Regions from separate parts of the Sphaerimonospora mesophila genome, predicted to be linked through region 1. Evidence: riboswitches for the same ligand, from Rfam matches in the RefSeq annotation. Region 1 holds a riboswitch; the other holds the start of a gene.
What was found. Region 1 has a riboswitch for cyclic di-AMP ahead of AP234_RS23365 (C40 family peptidase). Riboswitches for the same ligand answer to the same signal wherever they lie in the genome.

Region 1 (7,238 bases):
CCGCCCACGGCACCGAACCGGTGAACACGACGGAGTCGCGCAGGCCGAGCCGGCGGACCGCCCGCTCCAGCGCGGCGCGCGAGGGGCCGCCGCCGACCAGGAGCAGCACCGCGTCCCGCACCCTCCGCAGCACCCGCGGCCAGGCCCGGATCAGCATGTCCTGGCCCTTGCGCGGCACCAGGCGGGAGACGCAGACCACCGTCGGCCGGTCGCCGAGGGCCAGCGCGGCGCGCACCTCGTCCCGGCCGGCGCCGGGCCGGAAGACGGCGGTGTCCACGCCGGGCGCGAGCCGTACGAGCTTGGCCTCGGGAACGACGGCCGCGAGCCGGCGGCGCGTGTAGCCGCCGAGATAGGTCACCGCGTCGGCACCGGCTCCGATGCGGCCCAGCAGGGTGCGGGTCACGGGCAGGCGCGCCCAGGACGCCTCATGGCCGTGCGTCAGCATGACCACGCGGGCGGCCCCGGCGGCGCGCAGCGCGGGGGCGAGCAGGCCGAGCGGCGCGGCCGCCCCGAACACCACGGTCGCGCCGTCCTCCACCAGGCCGGCCGCCCTGGCCGCGACGGTCCTCGTGGGCAGCATGAGCGTCGACGGGTGCCGGACCACCTCGTACGGCTGCCGCGCGTCGAATCTCTCGCTGCCCTTCCATCGGGGCGCGTACACGACGACCGAGTCCGGCGGGAGACGGCAGGCGAGCCCGTGCACGAACGCCTGGATGCCGCCTGGCCTGGGCGGGAAGTCGTTGGTGACGATCAGCGTTCTCGCGCCCATCCCTGCCCACACCCCTCACCATGGACATCCCCCGCCACCCGCCCTCCACCGTGATCTTGCGAATGCTCGCACGGATGGCCGCCCACCTGGCACGCGACCTTCCGTGATCTTGCAGAAATATTCGTCGATCCACAGTGACCTGCTGAAACACCATTCGTGATCTTGCACTCGGCGGTGGAGTGCAAGGTCACGAAGAGCATTGTCGCAGGCAGCGGCGTATGATCGGGAGTTTCTGCAAGATCAGCGAGGACGAACGGGCAGGCAGGCGGCCATGGGTGCGAGCTATCGCAAGATCACGGTGGGGAGGTAGGCGAGCCACGAGCGGGTGAGCTCCGCTGTCGAGATGCCGAGCGTGGCGCGCAGCACCCCGTCGATGCCTTCACCGCCGTCCCGGCCGGTGCGCATCGCGGCGCGGTAGAGGGCCACGAGCCGCCGCTCGCCGAACCGCTCGGCGATGTACCGGCAGGCCAGCCAGGCCTCCTCGTACGCCTGCGCCCGCCGGGGCGAGCCCGCCGCGAAGTCCGCACGATCGGGCAGCGCACGCGGCGGCGCCCCGGCCCGCAGGTCCGCCGCCAGTTCAGCGGCGACCGCGCCGGCCGTGAGGCCGCTGTCGAGGTAGCCCACGTAGTCGGCGAACCCCTCGACCAGCCAGGCGGGCAGGTGCCCCGTCGCCGCCGCGTCCGTGGCGACGTGGGTGAGCTCGTGCGTGATGACGACCCGGCGGCCGGCCGCCGACAGGCGGGCGAAGCCGGACGGTTCGACGATCACGCGGTCCACCCCCGCGAGCGCGGCGAGTCCGGTCACGCGCGCGGGCGCGGCCAGTGCGGCCGCCTGCTCCGTCGTGGCCGGCACCAGGATCACCGCGTCGACCGGCCGCCCCCAGACCCGGGCGACCGTACGGCTCCCCCGGTCGGCCGGCGCGGCGAGTTCGGCGACGAGTCCACGTGGCCGGCCGACGACCAGCACGTGCTCGCCCCTGGCCCACGACGCACCGGCCCAGATGTCCGGATGCTCGGCGGTGATCGCCCGCGCCGACGGCAGCAGGCGATCACCCGGCCCGGACCCGGCCGGCAGGACCAGCAGCCCGATCAGGACCAGCGCCCCGATCAAGACACGGATCAGCGGCATGCCGAGCATCGTACGGGGGCCGCGCGGCGGCAGCGGTGACGTCAGACCCCGGGTCGTACGGCTCCCACGAAGGTGCGCTTGCGGTAGGCGTCGAGCTTGTCGATCCTCACCCGGGTGCCGCTGTGCGGCGCGTGGACGATCCTGCCGCGCCCGATGTACATGCCCACGTGACCGCCGCCGCTGGTGAAGACGAGGTCACCGGCCTTGAGGTTCCGCCAGGCGACCTTCTTGCGCACCGCGCCGAGCATCGACCACGTGGTGCGCGGGAGGCGTACTCCCGCCTTGCGCCAGGCGAACTGGACGAGGCCGGAGCAGTCGAACGCTCGCGGTCCGGTGGCGCCCCAGCGGTAGGGGGCGCCGATATGCCTTTTGGCGACCTTGACGGCCTGCTTGGCCTTGGCCTGCTGACGCTCGGCCCGGCTCGGCTTCGCCTCCTTCTTCTCCGTGCTCGTCTTATCCGTGCTCGTCTTCTCCGTGCTCGTCTTATCCGACGTCTTCTTCGCCGCGGGGTCGTCGGCCGAGGCGGCCCGTCCGACCGCCGGGTTCGCCTTGGTGACGGTCACGGTCACCGAGTCGTCCGCCGACGCCGGTGCGGCGATGGCCCCGAGGGAGGACGTCAGCACGACGCCACCGAGGACGAGACGGGCACGATGGGACAGATTCGCGGGGGTGGTAGACAGGATCTCTCCTAGGGTCTTCCGCTCGCGCCTACCGGGTTAGCTGACGGGTTCGGGCGGGGAAGTCGCCCTACGGCACCCGGGTGGCAGCGTTTTGGAACGCTCCCGGCGCGCCGATTCACCCCTGACCCCTGAATGCGAGGGTCGTTGGTTCCCCGGCTCCGTGCCTCCTGACTGCACGGACTCGGCAGATCACCGATTGGATGCGGGACGAGACCGGTGGTCCGGTGCTCGCCGCAGGCCCAGAAGCTATCCGGACGCGCCACCGAACGGCAAAGGCCACCCCAAGGAGAAGGAGATCGTTTAAGCTCCGGGTAAGGTAAAAACCGCAGGATACCCGGACGAAATTCACCTAAATATGATGCTGCTCACATTTAGCACAAAGAGATCAAAAAGCGACCTCAGGGGCGTACCGCACCAATCGGGCGATATTGGGCAAGTGGGGTGACTTTCACCACATCTCCCGTCTGGGGAGCGTGGACCACCTTGCCGGCCCCGTCATAGATCCCGACGTGTCCGTAGCCCGAGTGCCAGAGCAGGTCACCGGCCTGCAACTCGTTCAGGGACACCCGCCGGCCGGCGCCCCACGCCCACTGCTCATAGCTCGTCCGGGGCAGCCGCACCCCGGCCGCCGCCCAGGCCGCCTGAACGAGCCCTGAGCAGTCCCAGCCGCTCGGTCCCGTCCCGCCGTACCGGTAGGGCTTGCCGATCTGCTTGTAGGCGAACTGCAGCGCGGTGAGCGCGTTGCCCGACGCCGGCCCGGTGTAGACGGCTCCCGCGCTGTTCGGGTTGCCGGGGTTGAACGCACCGAGTTCGCGCAGCAGTGCCATCTGCCGCTTGACGAGCTTTTCGACCTCATCCTTCTCCTTGGCGAGGTCGCCCTTGACCTTCACGGCGGAGTCGTAGGCCGACTTCTTCCTGTCCCGTCGCTGCTTGAGCCCCGAGATGGCGCCCTCGTACGCCTCGAGCTTGCGGGCGCGCTCCTGGGAGAGCTGGTCGAGTGCGGCCATGCCGCTGAGGGCCGCCTCCGGGTCGGTGCCGTAGAGGACGCCGTTCCACGCCAGGTCGCCGAACTGGTAGTCGTTCACCGCGATGGAGACGACCCCCTCGCGCAGCTCCTCGACCCGCTTGGCGTGCTTGCGATAGTCGTCGTTGACCGCGTCGTACTGCTTCTTGGCCTTCTTCCACTTCTCGTTGGCCGCGTTGTAACGGTCTACGAGCTTGTCGGCCTGCTCGTTCAGCTGCTTCAACTTCGCTTTGGCCTGAGCCACGGTCGGTCTCGGATCCGCCTGCGCGTCCATGTTCGGCAGCAGCAAAAGCACGGCGGCCATGCCGGCGGCCACCGGTAAGCGCCCTCGCACCAAGGCCCCCTCGAGATCGTCCCAAGCCTGGCGCGACTCTACTCATGCGATCTTCAAGCTTCAACCTGGCCGGCCTCGAGCACGGCCCGGCCCCGGCTGTCCGGGCAGCCCCTCCCGCCTCTTCAGCCCCGGCCGAGGCGGCGGAGCAGCAGCAGCGCGGGCACCGGCCTGGCCCCCATCCTGCGCACGGAGTCGGCCACCTCCCGGTCCGACGAGACCACCGCCATCGACCGGCCCTTCGGCTCGGCGCGCACCAGCTGCCTGATCAGGTCGTCGGCGATCTCCCCCGGCGCGCTGAACCTCACCCGCACCCCGCGCGGCGCAGAGACGTGGACCGGACCGTCCAGCTCGGCGCCGTCGAAGACGCAGGTCACCTCCACACGGGACTGTACGGCCAGGCCGCCGAGTCCGGTGAGGAGCCGGGTCCGCTGGTCGGCCAGCGTGAGCGACGGATAGCCCGTCTTGGTCACGTTGTATCCGTCGACGATCAGATGCAGGTGGGGGATCGCGAGAAGCTGGTCCAGCAGCTGGGGGTCGTCGTCGGCGAGCGCCCTGGCGGGGACCGCGGTCACACCCGGCGAATCCGGGGCCACCGCCGCCACGGAGTCGGCCGGCCTGCTGATGGTCGTGGGCAGGGCGAGCTCCTTGCGCAACCCCGCCACCGTCCCCTGAAGCGCGTCGAGGAGCACCCGGATGCGGACGTCCTCCACACTGCGGCCCTCCCTGGCCGCGCGTCGGGAGGCCTCCCGCTGCCGCTCGGCGTCCGCCAGACGCTCCTTGAGCCTGCGCATCTCGGTCTCGCTGGTGCCGCTCACCTCGGCGGCCCTGGCCCTGGCCTCGGCCGCCTCCGCCGCGGACTCGGCCGCCCTCGCCTCCGCCGCCCTGAGCCGCTCCCTCGCGTCGTGCAGCTTGCGCCGCAGATCGGCGTTCTCCGCGCGCAACGTCTTGAGCTGCTCGCGGACCCGCTCGACCTCCTCCTTGGCGGCGGCACGCTGCGCGGCCAGCTGCTCGCGCAGCCGGGTCTCGGCCTGCTCGCGCTGGTTGCCGAGCGAGGCCGCCCGCTCGAGCTCCGCCCGCGCCTGTTCCACCAGGTCCGGCCAGCCCGGCGGACGGGTCAGATACGCCGCCGCCGCCACCAGCACCGGATCGGCCGCCGGAGGCACGGTGCCCTCGGCGAGGCCCGCCACCAGCTCGGGCCAGGCCGTCTCGACCGCCTCGGCCACCAGCTCGCGGAACTCCTTGTCGGACTCCAACTGGGCGGCGATCGGCGCGGCGCCGAGGCGGGCACGCTTACGCGGCTCGAACCTCGCGATGCCGCGCAGCGGCGATGGTACGGCGGCCGCCGGCATCGTGCCCAGCACCTGCGCCGCGACCTCCACGACGTGTAACCGGACCCGCTCTGGCAACGGACGAGACAGGCCTTCCCCGGCTGAACTCATCTCGTCGCTCCTCATCGTGTCCTTTTTCCAAGGGTACGGCTGCCACGCCGGTGGCCGTTCCGCGGTCAGTGAGACGGGAGAGACGAATGTCGGTCCGGGTCTCTATCGTCATGGCGTGGACGCGGTACAGGGCACCATCGACGATCTCGGCACTCCCCTGCGCGAGGTGACGTTCGTCGTCTTCGACCTGGAGACCACGGGCGGATCCGCCGCCGAGCACGCGGTCACCGAAATCGGCGCGGTCAAGGTGCGCGGCGGCGAGGTGCTGGGCGAGTTCGCCACGCTGGTCGACCCCGGCGGCCCCATCCCGCCGTTCATCTCGGTGCTCACCGGCATCACCGACGCGATGGTCGTCGCCGCGCCGAAGTTCCCCGAGGTGCTCCCGAGCTTCCTGGAGTTCATCGCCGGGACGACCCTGGTCGCGCACAACGCGCCCTTCGACATGTCGTTCATCCGGGCCGCCTGCGCGGCCGGCGGCTACCCCCCGCCGGCCAACCCGGTCGTCGACACCGTCGACCTCGCCCGGCGCGTGCTCACCCGCGACGAGACCCCCAACTGCAAGCTGGCCACGCTGGCCCGGTTCTTCCGCAGCCCCAGCGAGCCGTGCCACCGGGCGCTGGCCGACGCCCGGGCGACCGTCGACGTCCTGCACGGCCTGATCGCGCGGGTCGGCTCGCTGGGCGTGCAGACGCTGGAGGAACTGCGCGGCTATTCCCGGACCCCGACGCCCGAGCAGCGGCGCAAGCGGCACCTGGCCGAGGGCGTCCCCGGCGTCCCCGGCGTGTACGTCTTCGAGGACGCCAAGGGCGAGGCGCTCTACATCGGCAAGAGCACCCACCTGCGCAACCGTGTACGCAGCTACTTCACGGCGGGCGAGACGCGTCCGCGGATCCGGGAGATGGTCGGCATCGCCGAACGCGTCCGCACGATCGTGTGCGCCACCTCCCTGGAGGCCGAGATCCGCGAGCTCAGGCTGATCGGGTCGACCAAACCGCGCTACAACCGGCGGTCGCGCAATCCCGAGCGGGTGGTCTGGCTCAAGCTGACCGACGAGCCGTTCCCGAGGCTGAGCATCGTCCGCGAACTGAAGGACGACGGCGCGGCGTACCTGGGCCCCTTCGGCAGCACCCGCTCGGCCGACGACGCCCGCGCCGCCATGCACGAGGCGCTGCCGCTGCGGCGGTGCACCCAGCGCCTGTCCACGCGCGTCCGCCGCAGCGCCTGCGTGCTGGCCGAGATCGGGCGCTGCGGCGCACCCTGCGACGGCAGGGAGAGCCAGGAGGCCTACGCCCGCCATGTCAGCGCCGCCAGGCATGCCATGGAGCACGACCCGCAGGTCGTCTTCTCCGCGATCGAGGAGCGGATGCGGCACCTCGCGGCCGAGCAGCGGTACGAGGAGGCCGCGGCGGAACGCGACCGGCTCTCCGCCTACCTGCGGGCGGCGGCCCGCATGCAGCGCCTGCGGTCGCTCACCACGATCCGGCAGATGGTGGCCGCCTCTCCCGCCTTCGACGGCGGGTGGGACATCCACGTCATCCGGTACGGCAGGCTCGCCGCGGCCGGCGTGATGCCGCGCGGCGCCCACCCGACGCCCTACGTGGACGCGCTGGTCGCCACCGCCGAGACCGTGGCGCCCGGCCCGGGGCCCACCCCCGCCGCGGTCGCCGAGGAGACCGAGTGCCTGCTGCGCTGGCTCGACTCCCCCGGCGTGCGCCTGGTCCGGGTCGACGGCGAGTGGTGCCTGCCCGCGTACGGCGCTGCCCGCTTCGTCGAGCGGATCGAGCGGTCGTGCTCCTGAGCCGGTTCCACCGGCCGTGCTCATGAACCGGTTCCACCGGCCGTGCTCACGAACCCGTTCCACCGG
Region 2 (7,238 bases), on a different contig from region 1:
GTCGCTGCGCGACGCCGTGGAGGAGGCGGCCGACGTCTGCCCGCTGCAGGCCATCACGATCGAGGACTGATCACCGTGGGGACCACGCGGCGCATCGTGATCGCCGGTGCCTCGATGGGCGGCCTGCGCGCGGCGGAACGGCTGCGCGCCGGCGGTTTCACCGGCGAGATCGTCGCGATCGGCGACGAGCCGCACCTGCCGTACAACCGGCCGCCGCTGTCGAAGGAGGCCCTCGCCACCGAGGTGACCCACGAGGCGCTCGCCTTCCGGCTCCGCCCGGCCGTCGCCGACGTGGCCTGGCGGCTGGGCGTGCGGGTCGTGGGGGCCGACCTGGACGCCCGTGCCGTACGGCTCGGCGACGGCACCGAGCTGACCTATGACGGGCTGGTGGTCGCCACCGGCATGCGGCCCAGGCGGCTGCACCTCGCCGATTCGACCCGGCCCGGTCAGACACGGCCCGGACCGGTGACCGGCCGGCATGTGGTGCGCACGATCGAGGATGCCCGCGCCCTGCGCGCCGAGCTGCGCCCGGGGGCGAACGTGCTCGTCGCCGGCGCCGGCTTCATCGGCTGCGAGGTGGCGGCCACCGCCCGGACGCTGGGCGCCTCGGTGACCGTCGTGGCACCGGAGGACGTCCCGATGCTGCGCCCGCTCGGCCCCGGACTGGGCGCCGCCCTGCGCCGCCGCCACGAGGAGCGCGGCGTCGCGTTCCTGCTCGGCCGTACGATCGCCGCGTTCCTGGGCGAGACCGGGAGAGCGGGGGAGGGGAGTCGCGTGACCGGCGCCGAGCTGTCCGACGGCACGCGCGTCGCCGCCGACGTCGTCGTGGAGGCCGTGGGGTCGGTGGCCAACACCGAGTGGCTCGCCGGCAACGGGCTCGACCTGTCCGACGGCGTGCTGTGCGACGACGCGCTGCGCGTCGAGGGACGGCGCGGCGTCGTGGCGGTGGGGGACATCGCCCGGTTCCCCAACCCCCGCTACGACGAGGTGCCCCGCCGGGTCGAGCACTGGAGCATCCCGACCGACACGGCCAGGCACGCCGCGATCACCCTGCTCGCCGATCTGGGCCTGGCCGAGCCCGCGGCCACGCCCTTCGCCCCGCTGCCGACCTTCTGGAGCGATCAGTACGAGCTGCGCCTCCAGTCGTTCGGGGCGCCCGCGCTCGGCGGGTCGGACATCCGGGTGCTGGAGGGCGACATCGACGGCGAGGTCGTGGTCGGCTACCACCGCGACGGCGAGCTGGTCGGCGTGGTGCTCGTCGGCATGCCGTCCGCCGCGGCCCGTTACCGCGCCGCCTGTTCCGCGGCCGCCTGAGCCGCCCCTGATGAGGAGACCGTCGTGGACACATTGCGCAACGTGATCGCGGGAGAGAGCCGGGACGCCGGCGAGTGGATGGACCTGGTCGACCCCTCGACCGAGGAGGTGTACGGCAGGGCGCCCCGTTCGGGCGAGCGGGACGTCGCCCACGCTGTCGAGGCGGCCACCGCGGCCGCACGTGCCTGGCGGCGCACCACCCCGGCCGAGCGCCAGCGGCTGCTCCTCGAGCTGGCCGAGCTGATGTCGGCGAACCGGGAGGCGCTGGCCGAGGCCGAGGTGCGGGCCACCGGCAAGCCGCGCGGCACCGCCATGCGGGTCGACGTGGGCGGGGCCGTCGACGCGATCCGCTACTTCGCGGGCGCGGCGCGGGTGCTGGAGGGGCTCGGCGCCGCCGAGTACGCCGAGGGGCACACGTCGTTCGTACGGCGTGAGCCGATCGGCGTCGTCGCCCAGGTGACGCCGTGGAACTACCCGCTGATGATGGCCGCGTGGAAGATCGGCCCGGCGCTGGCGGCGGGTAACGCGCTGGTGCTGAAGCCGTCGGACACCACACCAGGCTCGGCCGTGCTGCTCGGCGAGCTGTGCGCCGAGGTGTTCCCGCCCGGCGTGGTCAACGTCGTGTGCGGCGACCGGGACACCGGTCGCGCGCTGGTCGCGCACCCGGGGGTGGAGATGGTGGCGCTCACCGGCTCGACGAGGGCCGGGGCCGAGGTGATGGCGGCTGCCGCGCCCGATCTCAAGGACGTCCACCTGGAGCTGGGCGGCAAGGCCCCGGCGGTGGTCTTCGGCGATGTGGACCCGGCCGTGACCGCCCGCGACGTCGCCGAGGCGGCGTTCTTCAACAGCGGGCAGGACTGCACCGCCGTCACACGGGTGCTCGTCGAGGATCGGGCGTACGACGACGTCGTCGAGGCGCTCGCCGACGCGGCGCGGGCGCTGGCCGTGGGCGGCCCCGACGAGGAGGGCGTCTTCCTCGGTCCGACGAACAACGCGGCCCAGGCCGAGCGGGTCGCGGGCTTCCTCGACCGGCTGCCCGGGCACGCCCGCGTGGTCACCGGCGGCTCCCGGCTCGATCGGCCCGGCTACTTCTTCGCGCCGACCGTGGTCGCCGACGTGCGGCAGGACGACGAGATCGTGCGGCAGGAGGTCTTCGGTCCGGTCGTGACCGTACAACCGTTCACGAGCGAGGAGGAGGCCGTCGAGCTCGCCAACGGGGTCGACTACGCGCTCGCGTCCAGCGTGTGGACCAGGGACACCGGCCGTGCGATGCGGCTGACCGCCGCGCTCGACTTCGGCGCCGTCTGGGTCAACTGCCATCAGGTGATCATCCCGGAGATGCCGCACGGCGGCTTCAAGCACTCGGGCACCGGCAAGGATCTCTCCCGCTACGGCCTGGACGCCTACACGCGGATCAAGCACGTCATGATCAGCCACGGCTGACCGGCTTTCGCCTCCGCTTTCAAGGGGGTGCGGCGAGATATCACCCAAACTTGGGGAGGGTTTGCCGCGTTCCAGGGCACGAGAGGACGTTGTCCGATGTATTACTGATTATCGGTTTATCGGCCAGATGGCGGGGCGTTGCCGGACGTGCCGGGTGGTCGCCTTTCACCTGGTGCGGAGCTCGGTCCGGATCACATGACCGCTCGGGAGGAGGACGTGCTCGTTAAGTCGCCCCCGCTCGCGGCCCATGAGCGGTTTCACACGCATGACCTCGAGGACGCCCACGCGGGGGTGGAGCAGGCGCTCGGCCCGCACGGACTGCGCCTCGTCGAGCGTGGGACGCGGCTCGACGCCCGCATGAACGGGGTGACGCTCGACCGGGTCGGCCTCTACTACCTCGGTTACGGGGCGGAGATGCTGGTCACGCCGGACGAGTGGGGGAGCTACTTCTTCGTCGAGATCCCGCTGACCGGGGCGGCGGAGGTGACCCAGGGCCGGGAGCAGATCGTGGCCACGCCCGAGCTCGCCTACGTGCTGTCGATGACGGGACGTACGTCCATACGATGGGCGGCCGGGAACGAACAGCTCATCGCCCGGTTCGACCGCTCGGCGCTCGAAGCCCAGCTCGGCAGGATGCTCGGGCGGCAGCCGGGCGAGCCGCTCGTCTTCTCCCTGGGCATGGATCTGACCCTGCCCCCGTCCCGGTCGTGGCTTTCGGTCGTCGACCTGCTCCGGCGGGAGGCGGAGACCGGCGGAGCCATGCTGACCCAGCCGGCCGCCGCCAAGCGGCTGGAGGAGCTGCTGATGACGCAGCTGCTGCTGGCCCAGCCCAGCAACTACACCCCCGCCCTGCTCGGGGAGCAGCCGCGTGTCCCGCCGCCCGTGGTGAAGCGGGCCATGGAACTCATCGAGGCCCACGCCGCCGAGCCGCTCACCGTGGAGGACATCGCCGAGGCCGTGGGCGTGGGGGCCCGGGCGCTGCAGGAGGGGTTCCGCCGCCACCTGGACACGACCCCCATGGCGTACCTGCGGGACGTGCGCCTGGACCGGGTGCGCGCCGAGCTGACGGTGGACGCCGTGGACGCGACGACCGTCACCGATGTCGCCTTCCGCTGGGGGTTCGCCCACCTCGGCAGGTTCTCCCTCGCCTATCGGCAGCGCTTCGGCGAGCCCCCGTCGGCGACGCTGCGCCGGTGACGCACGCGTCGGCGAAACCCCGTGCGACCGGCCTCGCCGGGGCCGGGACAGGCCCGGGCCGCCGGCGAGGACGGTCGCGCGTGATCAGGGCCGGCCGAGGGCGCGCAGCTCGTCGGGGGTGAGCGCGGAGACGTTCTTGTCGATGGGATATTCGGTGTACTGGTGGATGGCCCAGCTCTTCCAGTCGGCGGGCGGCGTGACGGCGCCCGGGGCCTTGCTGTAGTGGGCCACCCACAGCGGATACTCGGCCAGGCCGTGGCCATAGGTGTTGGCGAAGTTCCAGCCGCTGTAGAACATCGGGGTGACGCCGGTCTTGGCCTTCACGTGGGCGAGCCAGGCCTTGGCCCAGGCGTTGACGTGGGCCACCGACCTGCCGTTCGTGGTCTCCAGGTCCAGCACCAGCAGATCGCCGGGTTTGGCGGGGTGCTGGTTCACCATGGACAGGAAGTGTTCGGCCTCGGCGATGGGATCGTTCTTGGGGTGACCGTAGTGGTAGGCGCCGCGGACGATGCCCTTCTCGTCCAGCTCCTGCCAGAAACGGGCGAAGGTGGAGTCGCGGAAGGACAGGCCCTCGGTGGCCTTGATGATGCCGAACTTCGCCGGGCTGGCGGTCCAGTCGTGGTTCGGCTCGTGGTTGGAGACGTCTTCGCCGTACATCAGCGTGACGTTCTCTTCTCCGGGCGCCTGCGGTGCCGCCTGCACCGGCGTGGCCGCGAAGACGCCGACTGCGGTGAGTACGACCAGGGCCGCGCCGAGACGCTTGCCGGAGAGGCTCAGGCGGCGCTTGAGAGAGACAGGGGCTGCGGAGAGCCGGTGTTCCAGCATGAAGGGATTGACTCCTTGCTTCCATGCCGCCTGCCGGGACAGCTGACGGGTTCGGGGCGGCGAGCGCGCCCTACGGTGCGCAAGGGGGCAGGCGCTCCGATTCACCCGAGGGGTGGTCCCCGGCTCCGTGAGGTGCGGAGTCGGCGGCCGTGCACCTCCTGACGGGACAGCTCCGTCAGGAGACGCGCGGATCCGGGCAACGAACCGGCAACGCAACCGACGACGGAGTCACCGCTGCGCGTGCCGTGGAGTCAAAAGGTACACACACCCCCATTGGGGTGCAAATAGGACAAAAATCCTGGGACGGGAGCTTCGCGATGGGCTGCTTACTCCTTCGGGGAAAGAGGTCCGTCGGTGTGCGGGACGCGTTCGGCGGGGATGACGCCCAGGCGGCCGGCCTGGTAGTCCTCCATCGCCTGGAGGATCTCGGCCCGGGTGTTCATCACGAACGGTCCGTAGTGGAAGACCGGCTCGCGGATCGGCTGCCCGCCGAGCAGCAGCACCTCCAGGTTGGGCTCGGCCTGGGGCTGGGCGGTGTCGGCGGTGAGGGTCAGCGCCCCGCCGGGGCCGAAGGCGGCCAACTGCCCCCTGCGTACCGGTCGCCGCTCGGTCCCCGCCGAACCCTGGCCGGCCAGCACGTACGCGAGGGCGTTGAAGCCGGGGTTCCACGGCACCTCCAGCCGGGCGCCCGGGCTGATGGTCGCGTGCACCATCGTGATCGCGGTGAACGTGATGCCGGGGCCGGGGTGCCCGGCCAGCTCACCGGCGATCACCCGCAGCAGCGCGCCGCCGTCCGCCGAGGCGAGCAGCGCCGCCTCACGTCCGCGGATGTCCTGGTAGCGGGGCGGGTGGAACTTGTGCGCGCGGGGCAGGTTGACCCACAGCTGGATGCCGTGGAACAGCCCGCCCGAGACCACCAGGTGCTCCGGCGGCTTCTCGATGTGCAGCAGGCCGGACCCCGCTGTCATCCACTGGGTGTCGCCGTCGGTGATCGTGCCGCCGCCGCCGTTGGAGTCCTGGTGCTCGAAGACGCCGTCGATGATGTAGGTGACGGTCTCGAAGCCGCGGTGCGGGTGCCACGGGGTGCCCTTGGGCTCGCCGGGGCCGTACTCGATCTCGCCCATCTGGTCCATGTGGATGAACGGGTCCAGGACGGACTGCGGCACCCCGGCGAACGCGCGCCGTACGGGGAAGCCCTCGCCCTCGAGGCCGCTGGGCGCGGTCGTCACGGATCGTACGGGGCGGGGGGTGGCGACGGCCGGGTCGGGTGCGGTGACGCGGGGCAGCGTCAGAGTGTCGGCGGTGACGGCGGGCATGGCACGCTCCTGGTTGAAACTTAAATTACATGGGCTTGCAACCAATTGTGACCATCGCGCATTCCCCCGGCGAAGCCAAGCCCGCCCGCACTCCCGGATGCGGCTCCCACTCGCGGCAGATCTGCTCGAAATGAGGGCCGAGGACATCGCTGACGAAGCGGCGGCGGCCGGCCTGCCATGCTCGCGCGGCACTCACTGGGCCGGACCGCGTGGTGAGAGCATCTCACCAGCGGTTGCGTGCCTCCTCGGCCCAGCCGATAAGGCCGTCGAGGTCCACCCAGGCGCCGTCGTCGGCCCGGGCCCGACCCGAGAAGCGGCCGAAGCACTGGTGGGTCTCGTTGCCCACCAGGCCCAGCTCGGTGCGGGCGACCTTCTCGTGGAAGGGGTGGAACTCCACCTCGACGCGCGGGCCGGTGATCCGCCATGGACGCAGCCAGTCGGCCCGGTCGTACGACCAGGTCAGCTCGTCGTCGATCTTGTGCAGGCGGCCGTCGACGAACAGCGCGTTCTCGGTGGAACCCGTGCCGTCGGTCCACTTGCCGCCGAGCTGGATCGATCGGCCGGGCCCGCTGCCCGCCGCCCAGTTCCACGTGATCGAGTAGGGCCACTTGCCGCGGCCGTGGTCGAGCACGGCGAAGGAGTCGGCCTCGTCGATCGTGAACTCGGCCGACGCCAGCCGCAGCCGCCCGCGCACCGGACGGCCGACGTCCTTCACCGTGTACTGGAACCGGTTCGGCCCCCACGGCACCACCACGCCGAGCGACTCGTGCCCCTCCGGCAGCGGCACCTCCAGGTCGATCTCGGCTCCGGGCGCGACGGCCCGGATCACCGTGCCGTCCGCGTCCTGCTCGATGTCGATCGCCACACCCCCGCCGTGTACGGACGCCGTCCCGGCTCCGCTGCGCTCGGGGAAGACGGCGCCCCGGGCCAGCGGCACCACGACATCCCTGGTGGTCTCCGTACGGGTGGCCCGGTCGAGCACGTAGACGCCGTTCACCGCGGCGTAGTCCAGCGAGGAGGCGACCAGGCCGATGATGTGGCCGGGCGTGACGACGCCCCAGTATTCCCAGCGCTTGCGCCGTCCCCACCCGCGCAGGTTGCCCCGATGCAGCGGACGCCGGGTCCAGCCGACGGCGTCGGGGT

Region 2: another riboswitch for cyclic di-AMP. It lies ahead of AP234_RS27470 (GH25 family lysozyme); the one in region 1 lies ahead of AP234_RS23365 (C40 family peptidase).

The regions. Positions count from the first base shown of each region.
Region 1 is NZ_BCBX01000041.1:161,894-169,131, reverse strand. Features, by position in the region: gene AP234_RS23375 (glycosyltransferase family 4 protein) at 1-769, opposite strand, end outside; gene AP234_RS23370 (peptidase MA family metallohydrolase) at 1,052-1,897, opposite strand; gene AP234_RS23365 (C40 family peptidase) at 1,939-2,520, opposite strand; cyclic di-AMP (ydaO/yuaA leader) riboswitch at 2,588-2,774, opposite strand; gene AP234_RS23360 (NlpC/P60 family protein) at 2,976-3,935, opposite strand; gene AP234_RS23355 (NYN domain-containing protein) at 4,058-5,374, opposite strand; gene AP234_RS23350 (DEDD exonuclease domain-containing protein) at 5,490-7,172, shown strand.
Region 2 is NZ_BCBX01000047.1:22,722-29,959, reverse strand. Features, by position in the region: gene AP234_RS27490 (ferredoxin) at 1-70, shown strand, start outside; gene AP234_RS27485 (NAD(P)/FAD-dependent oxidoreductase) at 76-1,314, shown strand; gene AP234_RS27480 (aminobutyraldehyde dehydrogenase) at 1,339-2,757, shown strand; gene AP234_RS27475 (AraC family transcriptional regulator) at 2,953-3,954, shown strand; gene AP234_RS27470 (GH25 family lysozyme) at 4,039-4,779, opposite strand; cyclic di-AMP (ydaO/yuaA leader) riboswitch at 4,792-4,935, opposite strand; gene AP234_RS27465 (pirin family protein) at 5,106-6,095, opposite strand; gene AP234_RS27460 (DUF2804 domain-containing protein) at 6,319-7,238, opposite strand, start outside.